DNA from 2 places in the Dickeya chrysanthemi NCPPB 402 genome. Region 2 is predicted to be linked to the other one. Evidence: predicted binding sites of a transcription regulator. Region 2 holds the regulator's gene; the other holds the start of a gene.

Region 1 (4,721 bases), 1.9 Mb from region 2:
CCCAGCCGCGTGGTGACTTCAACATCGCGCCGCTGGACCAGCAACCCAAGGCTTGAGTGCGCTGCGACAGTATTCTCCATCCGACAGTGGTTACCGTAGGCTCTTACCTGATGGTTGTGATTTGCCCCCGGACCGATTCCGGGGGCCTTCTTGTTTATGATGACTGATGAATCTATCCGATATTGGCTGACCGATTGGCTGCTGGCGCCGCAGTATCTGCAATGGCTGTGGCAAGGCTTTCTGGTCACGCTGGGCCTTGCCGCCGTTACCGTGGTGCTGGCAACGCTATTGGGGCTCATACTGGCGGCCGGGCGCGACAGCCGTACCCGATTGCTACGCTGGCTGGTGATCGCCTATTGCTCCTTGTTTCGTAATACCCCGCTGCTGGTGCAACTGTTCTTCTGGTACTTCGGCGCAGCGCAGTTGCTGCCCGCCGGGTTAATGCCGTGGCTTAACAGCCCGCATATCATCCCGCTGGTTGGGCTGAACATACCGTCGTTTGAGTTTCTGGCCGGATTATTTGGCCTGACGCTCTATTCCGCGGCGTTTATCGCAGAAGAGATCCGCGCCGGCATCGCCGGCGTGGCGCGTGGTCAGCAGTATGCCGCCTGTGCGTTGGGGCTGACTCACTGGCAGTCGATGCGTTATGTGGTGTTGCCGCAGGCGCTGCGCATCGCATTGCCGCCGCTGCTGGGTCAGTACATGAACATAATAAAAAACTCATCGCTGGCGATGGCCATCGGCGTGGCGGAGCTGTCTTACGCTTCCCGGCAGGTGGAAACCGAAACGCTACGTACCTTTCAGGCGTTCGGGGTGGCGACGGTGCTTTATATCGCGGTGATTGCCCTGCTGGAAGGATGGGGACAGTGGCGTCAGCATCGGCAATCGGCCAGGGAGCACTGAGATGGACTTTTCTATTATCCGCGACAATTTGGGTTACCTGATGTGGGGCACCTTTCCGGATGGACCATTGGGGGGGGGCGGCGCTGACGCTGGTGCTTAGCCTGATGGCCGGGCTGACTTCGGCGGTACTCGGTACGTTGCTGGGCGTGGCGCTGGCGATGCTGCGCGGCTGGGCGGGCGGGCTGTTGGCGATGGTGCTCGGGTTTTTTCGGGCGATTCCGGTGATCATGCTGATTTTCTGGACTTACTTCCTGCTGCCGATGGTTTTGGGCGTCGATATTCCCGAAATCACCACCGTGGTATGCGCGTTGGCGCTGATCGCATCCGCTTATCTGGCGCACGGCGTGAAGGCGGGCATTGTGGCGATAGGCCGCGGCCAGTGGCAGGCCGGGATGTCGCTGGGATTGGGACGCTGGCAGACGCTGTGGTACATCGTTCTGCCGCAAGCGTTGCGCATGATGGTGCCGTCGTTCATCAACCAGTGGATCTCCCTGATTAAAGATACGTCGCTGGCTTACATTGTCGGTGTTGGTGAACTGACGTTTCTGGCGACCCAGGTTAACAACCGCAGTATGGTTTATCCGACGGAAGTGTTTTTGTTTATCGCGCTGGTCTATTTTATCTTTTGCCTGTCGCTGGATCTGCTGGCGCAGGGCGTCAGCCGGCGTTTTCGCACCGGGCCGCAACCGACCCGGCGTAGGCTATTCGGTCGGCGCCAGGCGGTACGCGTGCCGGAGTCGCCGTTACGAGAGTCCGCCTGAATTCTCAGTCGGTGGTAGTCAGTGCCCAACCACGGGCCTGCCATAGCGCCGGCAACTGCGCCATGTCGTGAAACATTGTCACTAATGGGTGATGGATTGGGGCGTTATGCTCGTCGGCGCAGTAATAGAACACCGGTATGCCGGCGGCAATGCCGGCCTGCGTGCCGGAGACGGAATCTTCCACCAGAATACAATTTTCCACCGCTACCCCCATCTGCTGTGCCGCGTGATGAATCAACGCCGGGTCTGGCTTCCATTTGCCGATGTCGTAGCCGCTGTACAGATGGTCGCCAAAGAACGGCAGCAGGCCGGTCAACCCCAGCGAATGCTGCATTTTGCTGACCGGGCCGTTGGATACCACCGCTACAGGCGCCTGCAACGTCGCCAATACTTCTTTCACGCCGGGAATCGGTTGTAGCGAGAGTTCGAAAAGCCGCGCCACCTCCTGACGGAAATGACGCTCCATGTCCTCCACTGAAACCGTCAGGCCGAAACGCTCACTGATGCTGTCGATAATGTCGTAGAGCTTCATACCCTTAAAGGTTTTGATCACTTCATCCAGCGGTAAGTGGACGCCGTGGGGGACAAAGATATTGACATAGGCCTGGCAACAGATGACTTCACTATCGACCAGCGTACCGTCGCAGTCGAAAAATACGCATTCAATTCGGGACATGAGCGTTCCTTATTGGAGGACGAAAATCCCCACTTTACCCGACTGACGGGATAATGCGACGTTTGCAGAAATAAGGGGTGTGCTGGCCGTTATCTCTGCATCAGACAAACGTTTTCCCGTCGTGAAGTGAGACGAAACCGCTGCGAACAGGCGGGAGATATAGAAAATTGTTATCGCTGGGAAAAAAAAGCCCGTTGGCGCGTTAACTGCTCTGCATTTTGGTATAGGATACCGGGCGATTATCTTTCCTTTCTTCTCTTTGGGTCATTTATCATGGATAAATCTCAGTCTGGTTCCGCTGTTGAGCAGGGGCTGCTGGGTCGTGTGTTTAAACTCAAGCAGCACGGCACTACCGCTCGTACCGAGACTATCGCCGGGTTCACCACCTTCCTGACGATGGTGTATATCGTTTTCGTCAACCCGCAGATTCTGGGCGCAGCCGGGATGGACACCAAAGCGGTGTTCGTCACCACCTGTCTGATCGCCGCTTTTGGTAGTATTTTCATGGGCCTGTTGGCCAACCTGCCGGTGGCGCTGGCACCGGCGATGGGCCTGAACGCCTTTTTCGCTTTTGTGGTGGTCGGCACCATGGGCCTGTCGTGGCAGGTGGCGATGGGCGCCATCTTCTGGGGTTCGGTCGGTTTCCTGCTGTTGACGGTATTCCAGGTTCGCTACTGGATGATCGCCAATATTCCGCTCAGCTTGCGTTTGGGTATTGCCAGCGGTATCGGTCTGTTTATCGCGATGATCGGGCTGAAAAACGCCGGGATTATCGTGCCGAACCCGGAAACGCTGGTCTCGGTTGGTAAACTGACCTCACATAGCGTGCTACTGGGTGCGTTGGGCTTTTTCATTATCGTGGTGCTGGCGTCCCGCAATATTCATGCGGCGGTGCTGATCTCCATCGCGGTTACCACCTTGCTGGGCGCGATGCTGGGGGATGTAAAATTCACCGGCGTATTTTCCATGCCGCCGAGCGTCAGTAATGTGGTAGGGCAGGTCGATCTGGCCGGGTCGCTGAATTTGGGCCTGTCCGGGGTGATTTTCTCCTTCATGCTGGTGAACCTGTTTGACTCTTCCGGCACTCTGATTGGCGTGACCGACAAAGCCGGCCTGGTGGACGCTCGTGGTAAATTCCCGCAGATGAAACAAGCGCTGTATGTGGATAGCATCAGTTCGGTGGTTGGGTCGTTCATTGGTACGTCGTCCGTGACGGCGTATATCGAGAGCTCCTCCGGCGTGTCCATCGGTGGTCGTACCGGCCTGACGGCGGTGGTGGTGGGGATTCTGTTCCTGCTGGTGATGTTCCTGTCGCCGCTGGCAGGGATGGTGCCGGCCTATGCCGCGGCTGGCGCGCTGATTTACGTCGGTGTGTTGATGACATCCAGCCTGGCGCGCGTGAAATGGGATGATCTGACCGAGTCCGTGCCGGCGTTTGTGACCGCTGTGATGATGCCGTTCACTTTCTCAATCACTGAGGGTATTGCGCTGGGTTTCATTTCCTACGCGGTGATGAAAGCGGCGACCGGTCGCTGGCGCGACATCAGCCCTTGCGTCATCGTCGTAGCGGTGCTGTTCCTGCTGAAAATTATTTTTATCGACGCCCATTAATCACTGGCGAGCCGGGGTGCCCCGGCTCGCGCTTTTCTGCCGTTTTCCCGCTTGTTACATCACATTTGTTACATCACATATTGCGGCGCTGCATTTTCCGTCGCGTGGCTGCTCAGCTTGATATAACGCCGTGACTGGCGTTGTTGCTGGATGATTTCACCGGATTTCCGCATGCCGTAGGCCGAGGTGTAATTCCACATTACCAGCCGATCGAGGCGCGGCGTATGGGCACAAGCCCAGGCCAGATAATCATCGATATCGCTTATCACTTCCACGTCAGGAATATGTCGCGACCGCAATCGGCCTGACGCCGGGTGCAGTTTTAACGATTCCGGACCACCGGCATTGAAACCGGGGATTTTCAGTACCGACTGGCGGATGGTACACAACTGGGTGGCGGCTTCCAGCGGGTCGAGCTGGGCGTCAATCCAGGCTTTTTCCGCGTGGGTCTGCGTTTGCAGATGCGGCGGCGTTTCGCGGTTCCAGACGCGGACAATTTCCACGTCCATCCCCACTTTGCCCTCTTCGCTAAGCAGGATTGCGATGGTATTTCCTGCATAGCCAAGGCTGAAGTCGGGAAGATGCGGGTCAACAAAACAGGGTCTGCCGTTTGGCGAGACCATCAATGGTGGAAGTACCGGATAACCGAAGAAATAAAACATCATTTCTGCCAACAGCGCCCGGCTTTTCAGATAACGCTCGCGGCGCTTTACTGAAAAGCAGTGCGTGGATGAAATCAGGTCATCCGATAACCGTTGCAGATCGGGTAA
Region 2 (4,721 bases):
ATCAACATCGAAATCGACCCGCAAACTCAGGCCATCATCGATACGGTTGAACGTGTCATGGCGCGTCAGGCGCAGCAACAGGAGCAGGCTGCTGCGCAGGCGGAGCAGGGCGAATAAGCACTTCTTCCCTGACATGTTCTCCCATCATGAAAACCGGCAGCCAGGCTGCCGGTTTTTTGCCATCGGGATGTGGATTTGCCGGGTGCCAGGATTATCTGGGGACTCGCAAGCCGTCCTCTACACCGCCCACACTGAATACTATCTGCCAGAGCTGAATATCACGTGCGCGAAACGAGCCAGCGCAGACGTTAAGGTAGTAGCTGAACATCCGCTGGAAGCGTTCGGAATAACGTTCTGACAACGTTGGCCAGTGTTGCTGGAAACGTTCATGCCAGGCCATCAGTGTGCGGTCGTAGTCTGCGCCGAAATTGTGCCAGTCTTCCATCACCAGATAGGGCTCGCTGGCCTGGGCGATATGCTGCACTGAAGGCAGGCAGTAGTTGGGGAAAATGTACTTGTTCATCCAGGCGTCAACTTTCAGGTTAGTTTCATTGGTGCCGATAGTGTGCAGCAGGAACAATCCGTTAGGTTTGAGGTTTTTTCTCACTACCCGGAAATAGGTGTTGTAATTTTTGGGGCCGACATGCTCGAACATGCCGACGGAAACGATGCGATCAAACTGTTGATTCAGGTCGCGATAGTCCTGTAGCAGGATGTTAACATCCAGATGTCGGCAGCGCTGCTGCGCCAGCTTTTGCTGTTCGCGGGAGATGGTGACGCCGGTGACGCTGACGCCATAGTGATGTGCGGCGAATTCCGCCAGCCCACCCCAGCCGCAACCGATATCCAGCAATGTCATGCCGCGACGCAATTGCAGTTTTTCGCAGATTAAGCGCAGCTTGTCCTGTTGCGCCTGCTCCAGCGTTTCAGCCTGTTTCCAGTAACCGCAGGAGTATTGCATATAGGGATCGAGCATCAGGGTGAAAAGATCATTACCGAGGTCGTAATGCTCCTTGCCCACGATCCAGGACCGACGGCGGGACTGCAGATTGCTCAGGCGAGCCATCAGGATTCGTAAAGTATCGCGCCAGCGGTGGGGCAGTTGGCTGTCCAGTCCCACGCGTATCGCTCGGTGGAAGAACATGTCCAGCCGCTCACACTCCCACCAGCCATCCATGTAGCTTTCGCCCAGACCTAACGAGCCTTCGCGCAGTATGCGTTTGTACATAAAGGGATTTTTTACCTGAATGTCAAACGGGCGTGAGCCGTTAATGGCGATGTCGGCGGTCGATAGCATTTCATTAACAATTTGGAACCAGGGATGATGAGGGGTACCCAGTTCCTCCACATAAGATGAACTCATAACTTCTCCCTACCTTGTCAGATAAATGTGTTTACAAGGAATAAACCAGACAAATATCACGCTGGAGGGTGTTCAACGAACCCCATCCATTGTCTATCCCTGAGAGTCTCAGAGGAAAATAAGAGAAAAGCCGGTACGAAAGGCATCTACCCCGTTCGTGACAAACGGTACGGCCATTATTGCCAGGGTAGAAAAAGTAAGGCGATGCGCTATGTTGAAAAACATCGTCTGATCATAGTTATTGTCGTCAGCGATAGTGACAAGTGTATGACTGCTTTAACCCGCCGACAAGATTCAGCGGGCTAAAGTAGCACGGAGAAACAATACGTCATGTATTCATCACATGCGTTATCGCTATATGCGGTGCGGCATAGCGCCTGACGGCAAGGGCGCGCAGCGATAACGAAATCGTCTGAATATTAACGACGATAATCGAGGTATGGGCCGTCGGCAACGGAGCGACGCTCGATCAGAGTAGGGTGTACTTCAATCGTTTGTGCTTCCTCGCGTTTGCTGGTAATGCGGTCCAGCAACATGGAAAATGCCGCCTGCCCCAGACGTTCTTTCGGTTGATGAATGGTGGTGAGCGCTGGAGTAAAATAGCGGGAGTGACGCACATTATCGTAACCGATCACTGAAATATCTTGCGGTACGCGTAGCCCAAGTTCGTCGGCCGCGCAGATGGCGCCCATCGCCATGATATCACCGCCGCAGAATACCGCCGTCGGCCGCTGTTTTTGGGCCAGAATTTGATGCATGGCTTTATAGCCGGACTCCGGCTCAAAATCCCCCTGAACCACCCACTCTTCGCGCAGGGAAATGTCGGCTTCCTTTAACGCTTTCAGGAACCCCAGGTAACGTCCGCTACCGGTATTGCGCTCCTGCGAGCCGGGAATGGCACCGATATCCCGATGACCGCGTTCAATCAGATAACGTCCAGCCATGTATCCGCCGGCAAAGGCGTTATCAATAATAGTATCGGTAAAATCGTTTTGTGCTTCGCCCCAGTCCATCACCACCATCGGGATATGACGGTAATCCGCCAGCAGGGATAGCAATTCGGGTGGGTACTCGGCACACATCACCAGCAGGCCGTCGACACGCTTTTGCGCCAGCATGGACAAGTAGGCGCGCTGTTTATCCTGATTGTTATGAGAGTTACACAGGATTAGCGTGTAACCCCTGGCGTAGCAGCTGTTTTCTACCGCCTCGATAATCTCGGCGAAATAGGGTGCTTCGCTGGAGGTAGCCAGCAGGCCGATGGATTTCGTGTGGTTGACCTTCAGGCTGCGAGCCACTGCACTCGGGGAATAATGCAATTCATCGATGGCTGCGCGTACCGCAGCCTTGGTCTCTTCGGCGACGAAACGTGTTTTATTGATCACGTGTGATACGGTTGTGGTTGAAACGCCTGCGCGTTTTGCCACATCTTTGATCGTTGCCATCTAAAGCGACTCCTGAACTCATCTGTGACAGTAACGTGTCTGTTACAGCATTAAAATAGGGTGTTAATCGTTTGCCTGCGTGAATTCATCTCCTGCCGGACAACAAGGCAACATTTCAGGAGGAGATATGCCGAGGTGTGTAGCTTGAAGGGAGGGCTGACGCTTCGACCAACGCAGTGTATACAGTAAACTGCGAATTCTGGCCGATCCAGAGCAAAAGTGGAAGAGGCAATTCGTGTTATCTCTGTGATGCGCAAACCGGTTTTTTGATATCGGCTGGGTAATAATAAACCTATACTTTATGTGTTTCCTCTTGCCTGCCGAGAGAGGGATTTTATTCATACACAATGGGATGACGGCGATCATCAGTCACATACAGGAGAATATTATGGATACGAATCTGAAAATGTCGCTGTTCAGTACGGTGGTTGCACTGGCGGTGATCATTATCTTCGGCTTCACAGCGGTATTGAACTGATAGCGGATCGCCGGCGGCGTAATGTCCGGGTTTCAACAGCCTGAGGCAAAACAGCGGTGAAAACAGAAAGGGGCGCTAAGCCCCTTTTTGTCGTATTTACGTCGAGTCGTGTAGCGCCTAACGAATGGTTTTCGGCGTCACCACGCGGCGAGCGCCGACGTAATGATCCTGCCAGTAATCTTCACTCAGTTTACTGATCTTGATATCAGCGCCGGTGCGTGGCGACTGAATGAATCGGCCATTGCCCAGGTAGACGCCCACATGATCGGCGGCTCCACGGTTGGTGATACGAAAGAAGACCAGGTCGCCGCTTTCCAGTTCGCTTTTCTTAATTGGCGCCGCGTCACGCAAATGGAACATTTCATTGGCTGTGCGTGGAATCGGGATTTTCACCACATCTTTATAGGCGTAATACACCAGCCCGCTGCAATCAAAGCCCGAATACGGTGTGGCACCGCCCCAATGATAAGGCTTGCCGATTTGGCTCATCAGCTTATTCATCGCGGTTGACTTGGCATGCTGATAACGTTTTTGGTGCGCGGCGCTGATAGTCAGCGCGGCCTTGTCCTGTTTACCTTTTTTATTTTTACCGTGCGATGAGACCGAGGCAATATCTTCTTCGGCGATTACCGCTTTGCCTTTTTTGGGGGAGTATTTGACTCTCACCGACTCATGCGCGTTACGGTTATTTTTGGCCGTAGCAGGCGGCTCTTTTTTCGTCGTTTTGTTGGCTGCCGCTTTAGTCGGCGGGCTTTTTTCCTGCTTCTGCGGTTTACCGGTAGAGTGGGCTGAAGCCGCTGCCGTCACAGGCTTTTTATCACCAGATTTGGCGCTTTTATCATGAGCGGATGATGTCGTTTTCGCTGGTGCGTTTTGGGTCGTCTTTTCATGTTGTTGAGAGGGCGCCGTACCTTTTTTATTGGCATTTTTGGCGACCTTATTTTTTTTGGACTCATCAAGCGCTTTGTTTGCCGTTTCTACACCCGATTTACGCGGCAACGCGGACGCGCCATGCGGATTAGCCAGCGCCAGATTCGCAAACAAATTACTGAAAAATAATAAAAAGAGCGTAATAAATAAACGCATAATAATTCTGACCGAATGTTGTCCTCAATCGTTCAATCTTTACAGTATTCCCGAAAATGGCCTGATAAAAAAGCGGGAGATAGACTTATGTTACTACAAAATAGTGAGAAAACGTTAACAACGGTGTTTGCTGCTTAATTATCAGTCAATTTGGGTTACCTTATGCTGATATATCGTCGACCGGATAAAACCTTACAAAAGATAGCGTTTTTTTGTGGTCGTCGCTATCGTTAGAATATAAAACAACAGAGGCGGTATGGCATGGTCTGCCGCGAGTCACATGAACAGCCGTTGATGGGCTGTTCATCACGCGCTTGAGGAAGCAATAGAATGACGACAACGACACTTG

The links. Region 2 encodes PurR, which represses purine synthesis genes. Its sites were predicted from a motif close to CANGCAAACGTTTGCNTG; they were not measured.
Region 1: DCH402_RS20585 (NCS2 family permease) is a predicted target of PurR. The motif match lies at 2,442-2,459, and genes of this name have one in related genera.

Annotation. Positions count from the first base shown of each region.
Region 1 is NZ_CM001974.1:4,639,853-4,644,573, forward strand. Features, by position in the region: gene DCH402_RS20565 (ABC transporter substrate-binding protein) at 1-56, shown strand, start outside; gene DCH402_RS20570 (amino acid ABC transporter permease) at 160-903, shown strand; partial or broken gene DCH402_RS20575 (amino acid ABC transporter permease) at 905-1,574, shown strand; gene yieH (6-phosphogluconate phosphatase) at 1,669-2,340, opposite strand; gene DCH402_RS20585 (NCS2 family permease) at 2,614-3,951, shown strand; gene DCH402_RS20590 (4'-phosphopantetheinyl transferase family protein) at 4,020-4,721, opposite strand, start outside.
Region 2 is NZ_CM001974.1:2,736,934-2,741,654, reverse strand. Features, by position in the region: gene DCH402_RS12275 (riboflavin synthase) at 1-117, shown strand, start outside; gene cfa (cyclopropane fatty acyl phospholipid synthase) at 212-1,363, opposite strand; gene purR (HTH-type transcriptional repressor PurR) at 1,783-2,808, opposite strand; gene cydH (cytochrome bd-I oxidase subunit CydH) at 3,197-3,286, shown strand; gene DCH402_RS12260 (C40 family peptidase) at 3,404-4,372, opposite strand; gene DCH402_RS12255 (Grx4 family monothiol glutaredoxin) at 4,703-4,721, shown strand, end outside.